Regions from separate parts of the Pseudomonas sp. UM16 genome, predicted to be linked through region 1. Evidence: predicted binding sites of a transcription regulator. Region 1 holds the regulator's gene; each other region holds the start of a gene.
The links. The regulator sigma-54, encoded in region 1, starts transcription at its own class of promoters, with help from an activator protein. The targets are predictions, from matches to a motif close to ANTGGCATNNANNTTGCTNT.

Region 1 (6,758 bases):
CACCGATGAAAAAAACCGCACCATGATCATTACCAGCAGTCGCATGACGGTATTCCCGCAGAAGCAATATGCGCAAACCGAACAAGCCGTTAAAATCGACGGCGCCGGTGGTGTTACTACGGGCAATGGAATGAAAGCGTATTTGAAAGACGGCAGGATGGACCTGCTGTCCAACGTAAGAGGACAGTATGAGGCTCGTTAAAACACTCCCCTTTTTGCTCAGCCTGAGCGCAGCACTGGGAAGCGCGAGCGCCTGGGCCCTGCCGAACGACCGTGACCAGCCAATCCGTATCCAGGCTGACCAAGCGCACCTGGATGACAAGAAAGGGGTCGCCACCTACACCGGCGACGTCATCATCACCCAGGGTTCGATGATCATCAAAGGCAACACCGTGACCATTACGCGTGCCGCCAATGGCGATGTCGACGTCGTGACATCGGTCGGCAACCTTGCCTATTTCGAGCAGCAACAAAGCGCCGAAAAACCGGACAAGATGAAAGGTTACGGCAAGCAGATCCAGTACCAGTCGCAAAAGAATCTGGTGGTATTGACCGACCAGGCCAAGGTGGAAACCAGCGATGGCAACACCACTGAAGGCGAGAAAATCGTTTACAACACCCAATCCCAGGTGGCGACTGCCGGCCGCGGTGGATCGGTGTCAACGCCTCGCCCACGGATCGACATGGTGATCCAGCCGAAGAAGAAGGCCGAGTAAATGGCGACCCTCAAAGCCCAGCACCTGGCCAAGAGCTACAAGAGTCGGCAAGTGGTACGTGACGTCAGCCTGTCCATCGACAGCGGCCAGATCGTCGGCTTGCTCGGTCCTAACGGCGCCGGCAAGACCACCTGCTTTTACATGATCGTTGGCCTGGTCCAGGCCGATCAGGGCCGCGTGCTCATCGATGACCTGGATGTCAGCCACCAGCCGATGCACGGCCGTGCCCGTGCCGGTATTGGCTACCTGCCACAGGAAGCCTCGATCTTTCGCAAGCTGTCGGTTGCCGACAACATCATGGCGATCCTCGAGACCCGTAAGGAGCTCGATCGCGATGGCCGGCGCAAAGAACTGGAAAGCCTGCTGCAGGAATTTCACATCAGCCATATCCGCGACAACCTCGGCATGAGCCTGTCCGGTGGCGAACGTCGCCGCGTGGAGATTGCCCGGGCCCTGGCTACTGCGCCGAAATTCATCCTGCTCGATGAACCCTTTGCCGGTGTCGACCCGATTTCGGTCGGCGACATCAAGCAGATCATCCATCACCTCAAGGCCAAAGGTATCGGTGTATTGATCACCGACCACAACGTCCGCGAGACCCTGGACATCTGCGAAACCGCTTACATCGTCAACGATGGCCAACTGATTGCCGAAGGCGATGCAGAGACCATCCTGGCAAACGACCTGGTGAAAGAGGTGTACCTGGGCCACGAGTTCCGCTTGTAAGTTCGAGGCGACACAGCGCTTGCCATGGGCTGCTAACCCGGTGAAAACCGGCTTTATTGTCACAGCGGCCTAGGCAAACGCTCCAATTTCAGGCATATAATTTGCTTAAAGTTGGCGCTTCGGTGCCCTTGTAGTGGATGGCGCATGTGCGCCGGCAAAAAAGGTGTAAAGCCCCTGCCATGAAACCATCGCTCGTCCTAAGAATGGGCCAGCAACTGACGATGACACCGCAGTTGCAACAGGCTATCCGTCTGCTCCAGCTTTCTACTCTGGACCTCCAGCAGGAAATCCAGGAAGCGCTGGAATCAAACCCGATGCTCGAACGCCAGGAAGAAGGCGACGACTTCGACAACAGCGACCCGATGGCCGACAACGCCGAAAGCAAGCCCGTCGCCGAAGTTCAGGACACCACCTACCAGGAAACCACGCAAACCGTGGACAACCTGGAAGACGGCGAATGGAACGAGCGCATCCCCAACGAACTGCCCGTCGATACCGCCTGGGAAGACATCTACCAGACCAGCGCCAGCAGCTTGCCCAGCAACGACGATGACGAGTGGGACTTCACCACCCGCACTTCGGCGGGCGAGAGCCTGCAAAGCCACTTGCTTTGGCAACTCAACCTGGCGCCGATGTCGGACACCGATCGGCTGATTGCGGTCACCCTGATCGACTGCATCAACAGCCAGGGCTACCTCGACGAAACCCTCGAGGAAGTCTGCGAATCCTTTGACCCTGAGCTGGATATTGAGCTCGACGAAATCGAGGCCGTGCTGCACCGCATTCAGCAATTCGAACCTGCTGGTATCGGCGCACGCAACCTCAGCGAATGCCTGCTGCTGCAACTGCGCCAACTGCCTGCCAGCACCCCTTGGATGGCCGAAGCCCAGCGCCTGGTACGTGACTATATCGACCTACTCGGCAGCCGCGACTACAGCCAGCTGATGCGGCGGATGAAGCTCAAGGAAGACGAACTGCGCCAGGTCATCGAACGGGTTCAGAGCCTCAACCCGCGTCCTGGCTCGCAGATTGAATCCAGTGAAGCCGAATACGTGGTCCCTGACGTGATCGTGCGCAAGGACAACGAGCGCTGGCTGGTCGAGCTCAATCAGGAGGCCGTGCCGCGCCTGCGGGTCAACCCGCAATACGCCGGGTTCGTCCGCCGCGCCGACACCAGTGCCGACAATACGTTCATGCGCAATCAGTTGCAGGAAGCCCGCTGGTTCATCAAGAGCCTGCAGAGCCGCAACGAAACCCTGATGAAAGTCGCCACCCAGATCGTCGAACACCAGCGCGGCTTCCTCGATCACGGCGACGAAGCGATGAAGCCGCTGGTCCTGCATGACATCGCTGAAGCCGTGGGCATGCACGAGTCGACCATTTCCCGGGTCACCACGCAGAAATACATGCACACACCGCGGGGTATTTACGAGCTGAAGTACTTTTTCTCCAGCCACGTCAGCACCTCCGAAGGCGGTGAATGCTCGTCCACAGCGATTCGCGCGATCATCAAAAAATTGGTTGCAGCGGAAAATCAGAAAAAGCCATTGAGTGACAGCAAGATCGCTGGTTTACTGGAGGCACAAGGCATCCAGGTAGCCCGTCGCACCGTCGCCAAGTACCGCGAGTCCCTCGGCATTGCACCGTCGAGTGAGCGCAAGCGACTGATGTAGCCCCTGAGATAGCCATCGCAGTTCAGTGGCAGGCGCAACACCTGCCTCTTATGCTCGGGCAACAAAGGAGAAGCTGTATGCAAGTCAATATCAGTGGACAGCATGTAGAAGTCACCCAGCCGCTGCGCGAATACGTCGAGCAAAAACTCAAACGTCTGGAGGGGCACTTCGACAAGATTACCAATGTGACGGTAATCATGAAGGTCGAGAAGCTGCAGCAGAAGATTGAAGCAACGCTGTTTATTCCCGGCGGCGAAGTTGTTGCAAATGCCGAACACACAGACATGTATGCAGCGATCGATGCTTTGACCGACAAGCTCGATCGTCAACTGAAAAAACACAAGGAAAAACAGCAAAGCCTGCTGCAAGGTGCAGCGGCCCGCTGATCCCCCTCATCCATGATCCGACTTGAAACCATCCTGACCCCCGGCCGTTCCTTGGTGAACGTGCCGGGAGGCAGCAAAAAGCGCGCACTCGAACAGATCGCCAACCTGATCGGCAAAGAAGTGCCCGAACTGGACACCCAGGACGTGTACGAAGCCTTGATTGCCCGAGAAAAACTCGGCTCAACCGGCTTTGGCAATGGCATTGCCATTCCCCATTGCCGCCTCAAGGGTTGCGAATCGCCTGTCAGTGCACTGCTGCATCTTGACGCCCCTATTGATTTCGACGCCATTGATGGCGCTCCGGTCGACCTGCTGTTCGTGTTGCTGGTCCCGGAAGCAGCCACCGATGCGCACCTGGAGCTGCTGCGCCAGATCGCCAGCATGCTCGACAGCAAGGTCGTACGCGACAAGCTGCGTGCGGCCCCCAGCAACGACGCGCTGTACCAGGTCGTTCTGGATGTACAGAGCGGGCCCTGAATATGCGCTTGATCATCGTTAGCGGCCGCTCCGGCTCCGGAAAAAGTACCGCCCTCGCGGTCCTTGAGGACAACGGCTACTACTGCATCGACAACCTACCTGCCGGGTTGCTGCCGCAGTTGGCCGAGAACGCCCTGATCAACACCGAACTGATGCAGCCCAAAGTGGCGGTATCGATCGATGCGCGCAACCTGCCCAGCCACCTCAGTCGCTTCCCCGAGCTGCTTGAAGAGGCGCGCGGGCGCCATATCCAGTGTGATGTGCTGTACCTGGATGCCGACGAAGACACCCTGCTCAAGCGCTTCTCGGAAACCCGTCGGCGTCACCCGCTGACCAACGCCAGCCGTTCGCTGGCCGAAGCGATCAAGGACGAGACCGAGCTGCTGGGGCCGATTGCCGACCTCGCCGATCTTAAAATCGACACCACCAACCTGAACCTGTATCAGTTGCGTGACTCGATCAAACTACGCCTGCTTAACCAACCGGAGCCTGGTACCGCGTTCCTGGTCGAATCCTTCGGCTTCAAGCGTGGCATGCCGGTAGACGCCGACCTGGTGTTCGATGTGCGCTGCCTGCCCAACCCCTACTGGAAGCCGGAGCTGCGTGAGCACTCCGGTCTGGAGCAACCGGTCATCGACTATCTGGCAGCCCAGCCTGATGTCGAAGATATGTTCCAGGATATCTCCAGCTATCTACTCAAATGGTTGCCACGCTTTGCCGCCAGCAACCGCGCCTATGTGACCATTGCCATTGGCTGTACCGGTGGACACCACCGTTCGGTTTACCTGACCGAACGCGTGGGCCAGTTGCTGCAGCAATCCTTGAAGAATGTCCAGGTTCGCCACCGCGACCTCTAGCCCACAGGACCACCGCCGCGATGCCCGCTCGTGAAATCACCATCATCAACAAGCTGGGGCTGCACGCCCGGGCGGCGGCAAAGTTTGTCGGCGTGGCCGGACGCTTCCCTTGCACTGTACGCGTAGGCCGCACACCTGAATCAATGGTCGATGGCAAGAGCATCATGGCTGTGATGATGCTCGCAGCGGGCAAAGGTACCCAGGTACACCTGCATACCGAAGGCGAAGGAGATGACGCAGCGCTCGTTGCGCTGGTCGAGCTGATCAATAACTACTTTGATGAGGGCGAGTAACCGCCCCCTCCTCACGCCAGCGCCGTATCCATCACCATCATCAGACAGAAACCAACGCACAGCCCTAGACTCGCCAGGCGATGATGACCGTTGCTGCGAGATTCGGGAATTATCTCCTGGGTCACTACCAGCAACATAGCTCCGGCTGCGCAGGCCAAGCCCAGAGGCAATAGCAGTTCTGCCACGCTCACCAGCCAGGCACATATCAACGCTGCCACCGGCTCGACCAGTCCAGACGCTGCACCGATGGCAAAAGCCTTGAACCTAGCCATGCCTGCCCCGGCCAGTACCAGCGCAATGACTAACCCTTCGGGCACATCCTGCAAGGCAATGCCCATGGCCAAGCTGTCGGCATCCGGCATCCCGCCACCCGCCGACACCCCGATGGCCATGCCTTCGGGGACGTTGTGAGCAATGATGGCGATGACAAACACCCATATCCGCGCGGCAATCACCGGTTGCTGGGCAGTGCCCACCAAAGCTTCGGGCGAAGCACCCGACACCTTAAGATCGACCAGGTACAGGAAGAACGCCCCGAACAACAAGCCGAAGCTGATCAGTGCGCCTGCGCCCCACTTACCCAGACCAATGGCTTGCGCGGCGTCCAGGCCAGGAATAATCAGGGAGAAGGCCGTTGCCGCCAGCATCACACCGGCGCCGAAGCCGAGCAAGGTATCGGCCAACGCCACCGGCATGCTGCGAATCACCAGCACCGGCACAGCACCCAACGCCGTGCCCAATGCACACAGAGCACCGCCTTCGAGCGCGCGCATCATGCGCGGCTCAAGGTCAAGCCAGGCGATACCCTGCGCCACCAACAAAGCGCTCCCCACCAGCAACAACAGGGTTCCCAGCGCCAGGCGAAACAGGCGCATTCCGCCTATGGACATCACATCGGTACGCATACCGGAACGACTCACGCCAGGGCAGCTAGATAACGGCGCTCTACCTCGGACCAGTCGATCACGTTGTAGAAGGCATTGATGTATTCAGGACGGCGATTCTGGTACAGCAAGTAGTAGGCATGTTCCCAGACATCCAACCCCAGAATCGGCGTATTGCCGCTCATCAACGGGCTGTCCTGGTTACCACTGCTCTCCACTACCAACTTTTTCTCCGGGGTCACGCTCAGCCAGGCCCAGCCGCTGCCAAAACGCGTCAGTGCGGCCTTGGTGAAAGCCTCCTTGAAGGCCTCGAAGCCGCCCAGTTGCTCATCGACTGCCTTAGCCACCACACCTTGAGGCTGACCTCCACCCTTGGGCGACATCACCATCCAGAACAACGAGTGGTTGGCATGACCGCCACCCTGGTTGATTACCGCATTGTGTAGTGCCTGCGGCAGTTGCTTGACTCTGGCGACCAGTTTTTCCACCGGCCACTCGGCGAACTCCGTGCCTTCTACCGCCGCATTGAGGTTGTTGATATAGGTCTGGTGGTGCCTGCTGTGGTGAATCTGCATGGTCTGGGTATCAATGTGCGGTTCCAGCGCATCGTAAGCGTAAGGCAATGCAGGCAAGGTATGAGGCATAGTCAGTGGATTCCGTAGTGAAGGGCTGAAGACCCGGCGCGCTCCTTAACAGCTAAAACTGCCGGTTGCGGGCCGTGGCTATGGAGCAGGCGCTCAGTTCGC
Region 2 (6,758 bases), on a different contig from region 1:
GCAACCTTGAGGCACGCTACGAGCCGAATCACCCGGCGGCGAACAAGGACGGCTACGTTTACTACCCGAACGTCAATGTGGTCGAGGAGATGGCGGACATGATCTCTGCCAGTCGCTCGTTCCAGACCAACGCCGAGTTGATGAACACGGCCAAGACCATGATGCAGAAGGTCCTGACCCTGGGTCAGTGATAAGGGACGAAGCCAATGGCAAGCATTAACGACACCACCGCCGGGGTAAACCTGAACGACGTACTCAAAGCGTCGGTCAAGCAGACCTCCGACACCAACAACACCAGTGGCGTTGCCTCGGCAACCAACAGCAAGAGCGGCAACCAGGCGTTGGGCAAAGACGCGTTCCTGCAGATGCTGGTTACCCAGATGCAGAATCAGAACCCGCTCGATCCTCAGGACAACAGCGAGTTCGTCGCCCAGTTGGCGCAGTTCAGTAGCCTGGAAGGCATCACCACGCTCAACGAGACGGTGACGGCGATTTCCGGCAACTTCAAATCGTCCCAGGCGCTGCAGGCGTCATCGTTGGTTGGTCGCTCGGTGATCGTCCAGACCGACAAGGCCATGGTCGACACCACCAAGAGCTTCACCGGTTCCGTGGTAGTGCCGCAGTCGCTGAGTAACGCCACCGTCACCATCACCGACAAGGATGGCAAGGTGGTCAAGACCATCGACATGGGTGAGCAGAAGGCCGGCAATTCCGAGTTCGTCTGGGATGGCACCAATGACGCCGGTGAGAAGGTCGATCCTGGTACTTACACCTTTGCCGCCAAGACCACCATCGAAGGCAAACAGTTGGATATGTACACCCTGCTGCCCGCCACGGTCAGCAGCGTCACCCTCAGTCAGACCGGCGGCGAGATGATGCTCAATCTCGCTGGCCTGGGCAGCATCGCACTGTCCAAAGTCCAAACCATCGGTATATAGAGCCGGCTAACGCGGCACAAGGAGTTGAAAGATGTCATTCAATATCGGCCTTAGCGGTCTCTATGCAGCCAACAAGCAACTGGACGTGACCGGCAACAACATCGCCAACGTTGCCACCACCGGTTTTAAATCCTCGCGTGCGGAATTCGCCGACGTGTATTCGGCCAACAAGCTGGGTGTCGGCAGTCAGAGCGTGGGTAACGGCGTGCGCCTGGCTTCGGTGTCGCAGCAGTTCACCAACGGTGAAATCACCAATACCGGCAACGTGCTGGACATGGGTATCCAGGGGCAGGGCTTCTTTGTGCTGAGCGACAACGGCTCGCTCAGTTACTCCCGTGCCGGTGCCTTCCAGACCGATAAAGACAATTACGTGGTAACCGCCGATGGCCTGCGCCTGCGCGGCTACGGTGTGGATGAGAATGGCAAGATCATCAATGGCGTGCTGACTGATCTTAAGATCGACACCTCGGCGTTGGCGCCAAAGTCCACCACTTCGATCAATCAGGGTATCAACCTGAACTCGTCGGACAAAGTTATCCCGGCGACCACCACTTTTGACCCAAGTGATGACACTACCTGGAACAAGACCTTTGCTACCAAGATCTATGACAGCCAGGGTAACGAGCACGTCATGGATCAGTACTACGTCAAGACCGACACCAATGAGTGGAAGTCGTACACCCTGATCGACGGTCGCAACCCGCTTGATCCAAGCCAGGAGCCACCGCAGCCGCTGGAAGGAACTATCACCTTCAAACCGGACGGTAGCGTCGACACCATGACGGCCGGCGCTGTTGGGTCTGGCTACGAAGTTGAGAACAAGGTCTTCAAGTTGACCGGTTGGGTGCCTGCCACCATTACCGATCCGGACGCCAAGCCACCGGTATGGGGCTCCAACGGTTCGGAAGCGAGCGCGGGTGGTATCGCCATCGACATGAATGCGACCACCTCCTACAACACTCCGACCACGCGTCTGTCGCAGAGCCAGGACGGTTACGCTACCGGCATCTTGTCGAGCCTGAGCATCGACTCCAGCGGTGTGATGTTCGCCAGCTTCAGCAACCAGCAGTCGCGCGCGATTGGTCAGGTAGCGATCGCTTCGTTTGCCAACGAGCAGGGCCTGCAGCCTATGGGGGGTACGCGTTGGGCGGAAACCTATTCCTCGGGCATTCCGGGTATTGATGCGCCGAAGACCGGCACCCTGGGCGCCATCGCTTCCAACTCGCTGGAGGCCTCGAACGTCAACCTGACTAACGAGTTGGTCGAGCTGATCAAGGCGCAGAGCAACTATCAGGCAAACGCCAAGACCATCTCTACCCAGAGCACCATCATGCAGACCATCATTCAGATGACCTGATACGGGTATGAGGCAATAGGTATGGATAGGCCCCTTTCTCGGAAGGGGTCTTTCATTTCGGAGGTGTCGATCATGTTGCAGCGAATGGCGTTGCTCTTGTTTGCGCTGTTGCTGGTGTCTCAAGTCCGGGCCGATGCTGCGCCTTGGTACCGTTGGGAAAGCCAGGCCGATGGCCGTCTGGTGTGTGCCCAGTTTTCTCCGGGCGATGGCTGGAAGCGTTTTGCCGGCCCCTTCAATAATGGCGCATGCCGTGCCTACTGAACCTTGCCGCTAGCGGCAAGCGGGCGCCGTAATTTCGACGGCGCTACTCTCCGTTGTATTCTCCTGCAACGCGCAAGCCCTTGTCTGGCGGGGCTTTTGGCTACTTCTGCAAAGTTGGTTTGAAACTTGCTACAAGCACTGCAAAGCAGCGGCGAACGGCAAGTGTTCGCCAGCGCAGGGGAGAAATACTGTGGACAAGATGCTGTACGTGGCCATGACCGGTGCCAGCCAGAACGCGCTGGCGCAGAAGGCGCATGCCAACAACCTGGCGAACATTTCCACCACCGGTTTTCAGCGTGACCTGGAGCAGGCGCGTTCGATGCCGGTGTTCGGTGACAGCTTTCCGGCGCGCGCCTACGCGATGACCGAGCGCCCGGCGACGGATTTCTCGCCAGGTTCGATGCTGGAAACCGGGCGTGACCTGGACGTGGCCATTGGTGGTGACGGCTTTATCGCCGTGCAAGCGCCTGATGGCAGCGAAGCCTATGTGCGTACTGCGAGTATGAATATCGATGCCCTGGGGGTGCTGCGTGCCGGCAACGGCATGCCGATCATGGGCAACGGTGGGCCGATTGCCGTGCCGCCAGAGCAGAAGATCGAGGTCGGTGAAGACGGCACCATCACCATCCGCGCCATGGGCGAGGGGCCGCGGGTGATGGCCGAAGTCGACCGGATCAAGATGGTCAACCCTGACCTCAAGACCATGAGCAAAGGCCTGGACGGTTTGATCCACACCAACAATGGCCAGCCGGCGGTGGCTGACGCCAACGTCAAACTGGTGTCGGGCTTCCTTGAGGCCAGTAACGTCAACGCCGTCGAGGAAATGACCTCGGTGCTGGCGCTGTCCCGTCAATTCGAACTGCACATCAAAATGATGACCACGGCCAAAGAAGGCGATGAAGCCATGGCTCGGGTTTTGCAGATCGGCTAATTACATAGACGTAGCGCCGTAAAACAGGCGCACGAGGAGAACAGCATGCTTCCGGCTCTTTGGGTGAGTAAAACCGGTCTGTCCGCTCAGGACATGAACCTGACCACCATTTCCAACAACCTGGCCAACGTCTCGACCACCGGCTTCAAACGTGATCGTGCCGAGTTCCAGGACCTGCTGTATCAGACCCGCCGCCAGGCTGGTGCCCAGTCGACCCAGGACAGTGAGCTGCCTTCGGGCCTGCAGCTGGGTACCGGTGTGCGCATTGTTGGCACGCAGAAGAGCTTCACCGCCGGTAGCCTGCAGACCACTGAGAACCCGCTGGACATGGCGCTCGATGGCCGCGGTTTCTTCCAGATCCTGCAGCCCGATGGCACTGTCTCGTACACCCGTGACGGTACCTTCCATCTGGACTCCGATGGCCAGATCGTCACCGCCAGCGGTTTCGCCCTGGAGCCGGCCATTGTCGTTCCGCCAGAAGCGCAAACCTTCACTGTCGGTCGTGACGGCACGGTGTCGATCACCATCGCCGGCAACCCGGCTGCGCAGGTCATCGGCAATATTCAAACCGCCGACTTCATCAACCCGGCCGGATTGCAGGCAACCGGTGGCAACCTGTTCCTGGAAACCGCAGCCAGCGGTGCGCCACAGGTGGGTACGCCGGGCCTGAACGGTTTCGGTGTGGTCCAGCAGCAGACCCTGGAAAACTCCAACGTCAGCACCGTGGAAGAGTTGGTCAACATGATCACCACCCAGCGTGCTTACGAGATGAACTCCAAGGTCATTTCCACCGCTGACCAGATGCTCTCGTTCGTTACCCAGAACTTGTAAGTGAAGTCTTCGAGGTCGCTTTAACGGCGCCTGTTACACCGTGAGGTCAGAGTCATGAGTCGTTTGTTATCCATACTTGCCCTGAGTGGGATCAGCGTGCTGGCTGGCTGCGTTTCGCCGCCGCCCAAGCCCAATGATCCGTACTACGCGCCAGTATTGCCGCGTACGCCACTGCCGGCGGCGGCCAACAACGGCTCGATCTACCAGGCCGGTTTCGACCAGAATCTGTACAGCGACCGCAAGGCGTTTCGGGTGGGTGACATCATCACCATCACCCTCAATGAACGCACTCAGGCGAGCAAGAATGCCAACTCGCAGATCGCCAAGAACAGTAAGGCCGATATCGGCCTGACCTCGTTGTTCGGCTCCTCGATGACTACTAACAACCCGTTCAGTGATGGCGACCTGAGCCTCAGTGCTGGCTACAGTGGTGACCGGGCGACCAAGGGTGATAGCAAGGCCGGGCAGGGCAACAGCTTGACCGGTTCGATCACCGTCACCGTGGCTGACGTGCTGCCTAACGGCATCATCGCCGTGCGCGGTGAAAAGTGGCTGACGCTCAACACCGGTGATGAGCTGGTGCGTATTGCCGGCATGATTCGCGCCGATGACATCGCTACCGACAACACCGTGCCTTCGACGCGAGTGGCGGATGCGCGCATCACTTACTCGGGCACCGGGTCCTTTGCTGACGCCAGTCAGCCGGGATGGCTCGACCGTTTCTTCCTCAGCCCGCTTTGGCCTTTCTAGGTTCGGATGACCATGTTCAACTTCAAGCAGCTGATGACCGCCGCGCTTCTGATGACCGTCGCGTTTGCCGTGCAGGCTGAACGTCTGAAGGACATTGCCAGCATTTCCGGCGTGCGTAGCAACCAGCTGATCGGCTACGGCCTGGTGGTGGGGCTCAATGGCACGGGTGACCAGACCACCCAGACGCCGTTCACCCTGCAGACCTTCAACAACATGCTGTCGCAGTTCGGCATCAAGGTGCCGGCCGGTACCGGCAACGTGCAGCTCAAGAACGTCGCGGCGGTCTCGGTGCATGCCGATCTGCCGCCGTTCGCCAAGCCGGGGCAGGTGGTGGATATCACCGTGTCCTCGATCGGTAACTCCAAGAGCCTGCGCGGCGGCAGCTTGTTGATGACGCCGCTCAAGGGTATCGACGGCAACGTCTATGCCATCGCTCAGGGCAACCTGGTGGTCGGCGGCTTTGATGCTGAAGGCCGCGATGGTTCGAAGATCACCGTCAACGTGCCGTCAGCTGGACGCATCCCGGGTGGCGCGTCGGTAGAGCGTGCCGTGCCCAGTGGTTTCAATCAGGGCAACAGCCTGACCTTGAACCTCAATCGGCCCGACTTCACCACCGCCAAGCGTATCGTCGACAAGGTCAACGAACTGCTCGGCCCGGGTGTGGCCCAGGCCCTGGATGGAGGTTCGGTGCGGGTGACTGCGCCGCTTGATCCAAGCCAGCGGGTCGATTACCTGTCGATCCTCGAGAACCTGGAAATCGATCCGGGGCAGGCGGTGGCCAAAGTCATCATCAACTCGCGTACCGGCACCATCGTCATAGGCCAGAACGTCAAGGTGTCGCCGGCCGCGGTGACCCACGGCAGCCTGACCGTGACCATCACCGAAGACCCGATCGTCAGCCAGCCAGGGCCGTTTTCCAATGGCGAAACGGCTGTCGTACCACGCTCGCGGGTCAATGCCGAGCAGGAAGCCAAGCCAATGTTCAAGTTCGGTCCGGGTACCACCCTGGATGAAATCGTCCGTGCAGTGAATCAGGTGGGCGCAGCCCCGAGTGACTTGATGGCGATCCTTGAAGCGTTGAAGCAGGCCGGCGCGCTTCAAGCCGACCTGATCGTGATTTAAGGGACGCACGCATGGACATGCCGAAAAACCCAATGACCACGATGGCTGATAGCGGCGCGTACACTGACCTCAATCGACTCAGCTCGTTGAAGGTTGGTGATCGCGACAGCGAGGCTAACCTGCGCAAGGTTGCCCAGGAGTTCGAGTCGCTGTTTCTTAACGAGATGCTCAAGTCGATGCGTTCGGCCAGTGACGTGCTGGCCAAGGACAACCCGCTCAATACCGAAACCACCAAGCAGTACCAGCAGATGTATGACCAGCAGCTGGCGGTGAGTATGTCGCGTGAAGGTGGCGGTATTGGTCTGCAGGATGTGCTGATGCGTCAGTTGTCCAAGCAGAAAGCCGCCTCTGCGAGCAACACCAGCCCGTTCCCGCGCTTCGATATCGCGCCGAAGCCACTGGGTGCGACGGCGGTGGGCGTGGCCGAGCGACCGCAGGAAACCGCCGTCACCCGCAACGATGTGGCAGCCCTAAATTCGCGGCGCCTGGCCTTGCCGAGCAAGCTCACGGATCGCTTGCTGGCGGGCCTGGTGCCCGCAGCTGGCGCTGTACCGGGCACCACCAACAC
Region 3 (6,758 bases), on a different contig from region 1:
TGGGGTCCTGGTTGTCCAGGGCAAATACCGGTATGTCCTGCTCCGGCAGATAGAACAGCGCTACCTGACGCCCCTCGAACCAGACCACCACCCCCGATTGCGCCACCAGATCGTGACGGCTGCAGACCGCTTGCCAGGCTTGTGGTTGCAGGTTTACAGCAGTATTGGACAGGCTCATCACAGCACCTCTTCAGTGGTCGGGATCAAATGCAGTTCAGCCGCGGCGATGGGCCGACGCTGACCACGTTCACGGACAAAATGCACACCAGGGTCAGGACGCTGGTCGTTGACGAAGGTACGGAAGCGTTTGAGTTTTTCCGGATCTTTGAGGGCATTGGCCCATTCGCATTGGTAACGGTCGACCACCATCTGCATCTGCGCTTCAAGTTCAGCACCCAGGCCCAGGCTGTCCTCGATGATCACCTGTTTGAGGTAATCCAGCCCGCCCTCCAGGCTTTCGCGCCAGACCGAGGTGCGCTGCAGTTTGTCGGCGGTGCGGATGTAGAACATCAACACGCGGTCGATGAGGCGGATCAAGCCGGCGTCATCGAGGTCAGTGGCAAACAGCTCGGCATGGCGCGGGCGCATGCCACCGTTGCCGCAGATGTACAGGTTCCAACCCTTCTCGGTGGCGATCACGCCGATGTCTTTGCTCTGCGCTTCGGCACATTCGCGGGTGCAACCGGACACCGCGAACTTGAGCTTGTGCGGTGAGCGCAGGCCTTTGTAGCGGTCTTCCAACCTCAAGGCCATCTGCACGCTGTCTTGCACGCCGTAGCGACACCAGGTACTGCCCACACACGATTTCACCGTTCGGGTGGACTTGCCATAGGCGTGGCCGGTTTCAAAACCCGCCTCGATCAGCTCGCCCCAGATCGCCGGCAACTCATGCAACTGAGCGCCAAACAGGTCGATACGCTGGCCGCCGGTGATCTTGGTGTAGAGGTCGTACTTCTTCGCCACCTGACCGATCACGATCAGTTTTTCCGGGGTGATCTCACCACCGGGAATCCGCGGCACCACCGAATAGGTGCCGTTTTTCTGCATGTTGGCCATGAAGGTGTCGTTGGTGTCCTGCAACGGCACCAGCGACGGGTCCATGATCGGCTGATTCCAGCAAGAGGCCAGGATCGAGCCTACCGTGGGCTTGCAGATATCGCAGCCGACATGACCGCGCCCGTGCTTGGCGAGCATCTCGTCGAAGCTGAGGATGCCTTCGACCCGCACCAAGGCATAGAGCTCCTGACGGGTGTAGGCAAAGTGTTCACACACGCTCTTGTCGACGCTGACGCCCCGGGCGATCAGTTCGTGTTCAAAGACCTGCTTGAGCAAGGCTGCGCAGCCACCACAACCGGTGCACGCCTTGGTCTGCTGCTTGAGCGCGCCGAGCTCGCCACAACCGTTGTCGATAGCGCTGCAGATCGCCGCTTTGCTGACGTTGTGACAGGAGCAGATGGTCGCACTGTCCGGCAAGGCGTCGGCGCCCAGGGTCGGTACACCAGACACTTGCGGGAGAATCAGCGCGGCAGGGTCGGCCGGCAGGCTGATGCCGTTCTGAGCGTACTGCAACAGCGTGTCGTAGTAGCTGTTGTCGCCGACCAGCACCGCACCCAACACACGTGTGCCGCTGGCATCGACCACCAAGCGTCGGTAGGCGGAGTTGGCTTCATCGATGAAGCGGTAGCTGCGCGAACCCGGCGTCGCGCCATGGGCATCGCCGATCGAGCCGACATCGACACCCAGCAGCTTGAGCTTGGTCGACATGTCTGCACCGGTAAAGCTGGCGGCGTCCTCGCCGGCCAGTTCCGCGGCAACATTGCGCGCCATGCTGTAGCCCGGCGCAACCAGGCCAAACACACTGCCGTTCCACGACGCGCATTCGCCGATGGCGAAGATCTGCGCATCGCTGGTGCGGCACGCGCTGTCGATGACCACGCCACCGCGCGCGGCGATGTCCAGACCGCTGCTGCGGCCCAGGGCATCCTGCGGACGAATCCCGGCGGAGAATACGATCAGATCGGTTTCCAGAAACTCGCCACCTTCGAAGTTCATTCGGTAGCGACAGTCCTGCCCCGCCTCTACTGACTGGGTAGCCCGTGACAGGTGCACGCCGACCCCGAGTGCTTCTATCTGCGCACGCAAGGCGGCACCGCCTTCGGCATCCAGTTGCACCGGCATGAGCCTCGGCGCGAACTCCACCACATGGGCTTCAAGGCCCAGGGATTTGAGTGCATTGGCGGCCTCAAGCCCGAGCAAGCCACCACCGACCACTACCCCACGCCGGGCATTGGCTGCTGCCGCGCGGATGGCATCGAGATCGTCGAGGGTGCGGTACACCAGCCGGGAAGCGCCCTCGCAGCCTTCTATCGGCGGCACGAAAGGATAGGAACCGGTGGCCAGGATCAGGTAGTCATAGGCGTAGCGCCCCTTCGAAGTCACCACCTCATGGCACTGGCGATCGATGTCCAGCACCGCTTCGCCCAGGTGCAGGTTAACGCCCTGCTCGGCGTACAAGCCCGCCGCCGCCAACGCCAGCGCCTCAGCATCGCTGCCGCTGAAGTATTCGGACAGGTGTACCCGGTCGTAGGCACGCTGGCGCTCTTCACCGAACACCCTCAGTTCGAAGCGGCTCAGGGCATCGCGTTCGATCAGTTGCTCAACGCAGTGATGGCCAACCATGCCGTTGCCGACAATGATCAGTTTTTCCCGCGGGGCGATGGTCATTGCTGCATTCATACCCGATCCTCACTCAAGGCCATTCACGGTGGCGTTGCTACCGGGGCGAGCCCGAAAAAACAAAAAAAGGCGCCTGGAGCCGAAGCTCCAGGCGCCTTTGCCTGGTCGTTTTATGTAGTTCCGAATGCGAATCGCCATTGACCCGCGGGAACGTTGTAGCAATACAAAAGCAGGGAGCATGCCAACTGCCAGAAACCATTGAAACCCGGGCGTTGTGATGCGCTTGAACCGTTTTCATCGACCCAGGCTGGTGCACCCCTCCCCTTAATGGGGCATTCAATACACGTCGCGCAGGTAGCGTTTGCTACGGCTCAAGTCACCGACATAAGCCTCGGCCCGCTCGACACTCATCGCACCGTGCTCGCGCACCACCTGCTTGAGCGCGGCGTCGACGTCCTGGGCCATGCGTGTGGCATCACCACAGACATAGAAGTAACCGCCCTCCTGCAGCCAGCGCCACAGTTGCGCGCCCTGCTCGAGCATGCGCTGTTGTACATAGATTTTCTCCGCCTGATCGCGGGAGAAGGCGGTGTCCAGCCGACTTAGGTGGCCGTCGCGCTGCCAGCTCAGCAACTCGTCACGGTAGTAAAAATCACTGGCAGCCTTTTGCTCACCGAACAACAGCCAGTTGCGTCCAGTGGCTGCCATCGCTTGGCGCTCCTGAAGAAAAGCCCGAAACGGCGCAACACCAGTGCCCGGGCCAACCATGATCACCGGCGCCGAGTTGTCTACTGGCAGACGAAAATGCTTGGTCGGCTGTGGGAAGATCGCCACCCGGCCTGTACCTGCACGGTCGGCCAGGTAGCTGGAACATACGCCCTTGCGCTGGCCATATCGGACGGTGGACAGGGTCAGGTGTACCTGCTCGGGATGTGCTTTTTGGCTTGAACTGATCGAGTAGAGTCGCGGCTGCAACGGTTTGAGGACGCTCAACCAGGTGTCCAGGTCCAGTAGCGGCGCACATGTCTGCAGCAGATCGACCAGTTGCTTGCCCCATAGCCAGTCCTTGAGTGCCGCTTTGTTCTGCGCCAGTAACAGTTGTTGCACGTCACCGTCAGGGCTGTGGCGGGCAACCACGTCGAGGATCTGCGGGGTGATACGGGCGATGTCCAGATGCTCGCTCAAGGCCTGCAGCAACGACATGTCGGGCTGCCCCTTGAGGCTGACGCAACGGCTACCCTCAAGGCCGCTTGCCAGCAGCCACTCCTCGACCAGCGCCGGGCAGTTGCGCGGCCAGACGCCCAAAGCATCACCGGCCTGATAGGTGAAGCCGCTGTCGCCTAGATCGAACACCAACTGGCGGGTTTCCTTGCTCGCACCGGGGCTGTTGAGCAATCGATTTTCCAGCAGACGGGCCGCCAATGGGCGCTGCTTACTGAAACCACTTGAGGCAGGCACCGACGCCTGCGGGATGGGTTCGCTGCCTTGATGCCCGAGCTTGCCGAGCAAGGCTTGCAGCCACTGTCCGGCTGGCTCACCGAAGTCACCTTCACAGTCTACGCGCTCGAGCAAACGCTGGCCGCCCAACTCCGCCAAACGCTGATCAAGCTTGCGCCCAAAGCCGCAGAACTGCTCATAACTGGAATCACCCAACGCCAGCACGGCATAGGGCAACCCTGCGCAGCGGCTCGAATGCTGGCCATGCAGGCCTTGCCAGAACGCCGCGCCGCTATCCGGTGCATCACCATCGCCAAAGGTACTGGCAATCAACAGCAGGCTGGCAGGATTGTCCAATTGCTCCAGCGCCACATCCTCCATGCAACTCAATTGCACCGCCAGGCCAACCTGGCGCAGGCGCTCGGCACACTGCTCGGCCAAAGCCTGGCCGTTGCCGGTTTGCGAGGCCCATAGCAGCAAGTGCTGGTCCTGCACCGACAGGCATTGCGACTCGAGCTCAGCGGCAGCAATACGCGCACCGGCCACGCGTTGCAACGCCACGGCGCAGTGCTTGAACGCGGGCTGCAGCGACACCGGATCAACGGCATCGCTGGTGACGGCATTGATTGCCAGGTTGTCGCCGTAGACATCGTTCCAGTGAAACGGGGCAAAGCAGTTACCCGGCAATACCCGCGTGCTGATCCGCGCAGGCAACACGGCTTGGCCACGGCGGGAGCGCACTTGCACCTGGTCCTTTTCGGCGATACCCAGACGCTCGGCATCTTCAGGATGAAGCTCGATAAAAGTGCCTGGATCAAGCTTGTTGAGCGCTGCAACTTTGCCGGTCTTGGTCAGTGTGTGCCATTGGTGCTGGACTCTCCCTGTATTGAGCACCAGGGCAAATTCGTCGTCAGGCAGCTCGGCAGCGGGTAGCCAGGGGCGGGCAAAAAAACGGGCCTTGCCGCTGCGGGTTGGAAAAGCAATGGCCGGTGCCGGGCTGGCGCCATCGTGATACAGCCTCTGGCTGATGCCGTCATTGCGATAGCGCAGCGGGCTGCGGTTGTCCGCTCGCCCCGGCGCACACGGCCACTGCTGCGACGTCTGACGCAGACGGGGGTAGCTGACGCCGCGCACATCGTAGCCAGTGTCTGGATTCCAGGCCCTGCGGATTTCTTCGAACACCGCCTCGGCACTGTCGTAGCTGAATGCCTCGGCATAGCCCATGGCACAGGCGACGCGGGCAATGATCTGCCAATCGGGCAAGCTCTCCCCGGGCGGCTCGACAGCCTTGCTCATCAAGGTCAGGTTGCGCTCGGAATTGATCATCACCCCTTCACCCTCGGCCCACAGCGCCGCGGGCAGGAGGATATCGGCATAGCGATTGGTTTCGGTGTCGAGAAAGGCATCCTGGGTGATCACCAACTCCGCCGCCTGCAGGCCGTCGATCACCTGTTGGCGGTTGGCGACACTGGCCACCGGGTTGCTGCAAATGATCCAGCACGCCTTGATCTGCCCGGCGCCAAGCTGTTCGAACAAGGCCACCGTGCCGTCGCTGGCTTCACTGCGCAGGCTGCCCGCAGGCACTTGCCAAAGCTGCTCGACGAAAGCACGGTCGCTGGCGACCAAGGCTGAACGCTGGCCGGGCAGGCCCGGGCCCATATAGCCCATTTCGCGCCCGCCCATGGCATTGGGTTGCCCGGTGAGCGAAAACGGCCCACTGCCAGGCCGGCAGATGGCGCCGGTGGCCAGGTGCAGATTGCACAGGGCGTTGGTCTGCCAGGTGCCATGAATGCTCTGGTTCAGGCCCATGGTCCAACAGCTCATCCATTCTGGGGCCTGGCCAATCCACTCGGCGGCCTGACGGATGTCGGCTTCGGCAAGCCCGGTGATGGCGGCGACGCGTGCGGGCGTGTAGTCCTCAAGAAACGCTGGCATGCCCTCCCAGCCCTCGGTGTAGCGGGCAATAAAATCATCATCACAGTGGCCGTTGTGCTTGAGCAGGTACAGCAGGCCATTGAGCAGCGCCAGATCAGTGCCCGGCTTGATCTGCAGGAACAAGTCAGCCTTGTCGGCGGTGGCGCTGCGCCGCGGATCGACGACGATCAAGCGGGCACCGGCCTTGAGCCGGTCGAGCAGGCGCAGAAAGAGGATCGGGTGGCAGTCAGCCATGTTCGCGCCAATCACGAAAAACACCTCGGCGCGATCAAAGTCCTGATAACTCCCCGGCGGGCCGTCGGCCCCCAGCGACTGCTTATAGCCGCTGCTGGCGCTGGCCATGCACAGGCGCGAGTTGGATTCGATATGCCGACTGCGGACAAAGCCTTTGGCCAACTTGTTGATCAGGTATTGCGCCTCCAGCGACATCTGCCCGGACACATAAAACGCCAAGGCGTCAGGCCCATGTTCGTCAAGGATCGCGCGCAGCCGCTGGGCAGCCTGGTCAATGGCCAGATCCATGCTTGTCTGCACCGGATCACGCTGGCGGTGATCACGCAGATAGGCTCGCTCCATGCGCCCTGAATCGCGCAACGGCTGATGCGCGGTCAGGCCCTTGGTGCACAGCCGACCGAAATTGCTCGGGTGCTGTTTGTCACCGCTGACCTTGGTTACCCGATTGCCTTCAACCGTCATGACGATGCCGCATC

Region 2: ACQRAX_RS03575 (flagellar basal body rod protein FlgF) is a predicted target of sigma-54. The motif match lies at 2,670-2,689, and genes of this name have one in related genera.
Region 3: nirB (nitrite reductase large subunit NirB) is a predicted target of sigma-54. The motif match lies at 2,903-2,922, and genes of this name have one in related genera.

Annotation. Positions count from the first base shown of each region.
Region 1 is NZ_JBNPJT010000013.1:75,707-82,464, forward strand. It holds gene lptC (LPS export ABC transporter periplasmic protein LptC) at 1-202, shown strand, start outside; gene lptA (lipopolysaccharide transport periplasmic protein LptA) at 189-716, shown strand; gene lptB (LPS export ABC transporter ATP-binding protein) at 717-1,442, shown strand; gene ACQRAX_RS16815 (RNA polymerase factor sigma-54) at 1,622-3,115, shown strand; gene hpf (ribosome hibernation-promoting factor, HPF/YfiA family) at 3,193-3,501, shown strand; gene ptsN (PTS IIA-like nitrogen regulatory protein PtsN) at 3,514-3,978, shown strand; gene rapZ (RNase adapter RapZ) at 3,981-4,835, shown strand; gene ACQRAX_RS16835 (HPr family phosphocarrier protein) at 4,856-5,128, shown strand; gene ACQRAX_RS16840 (ZIP family metal transporter) at 5,140-6,033, opposite strand; gene ACQRAX_RS16845 (superoxide dismutase) at 6,045-6,656, opposite strand; gene ACQRAX_RS16850 (hypothetical protein) at 6,659-6,758, opposite strand, start outside.
Region 2 is NZ_JBNPJT010000002.1:329,059-335,816, reverse strand. It holds gene flgC (flagellar basal body rod protein FlgC) at 1-191, shown strand, start outside; gene flgD (flagellar hook assembly protein FlgD) at 207-938, shown strand; gene flgE (flagellar hook protein FlgE) at 970-2,295, shown strand; gene ACQRAX_RS03580 (hypothetical protein) at 2,368-2,556, shown strand; gene ACQRAX_RS03575 (flagellar basal body rod protein FlgF) at 2,747-3,487, shown strand; gene flgG (flagellar basal-body rod protein FlgG) at 3,533-4,318, shown strand; gene flgH (flagellar basal body L-ring protein FlgH) at 4,373-5,068, shown strand; gene ACQRAX_RS03560 (flagellar basal body P-ring protein FlgI) at 5,081-6,190, shown strand; gene flgJ (flagellar assembly peptidoglycan hydrolase FlgJ) at 6,202-6,758, shown strand, end outside.
Region 3 is NZ_JBNPJT010000033.1:377-7,134, forward strand. It holds gene nirD (nitrite reductase small subunit NirD) at 1-178, opposite strand, end outside; gene nirB (nitrite reductase large subunit NirB) at 178-2,736, opposite strand; gene ACQRAX_RS25040 (molybdopterin-dependent oxidoreductase) at 3,013-6,758, opposite strand, start outside.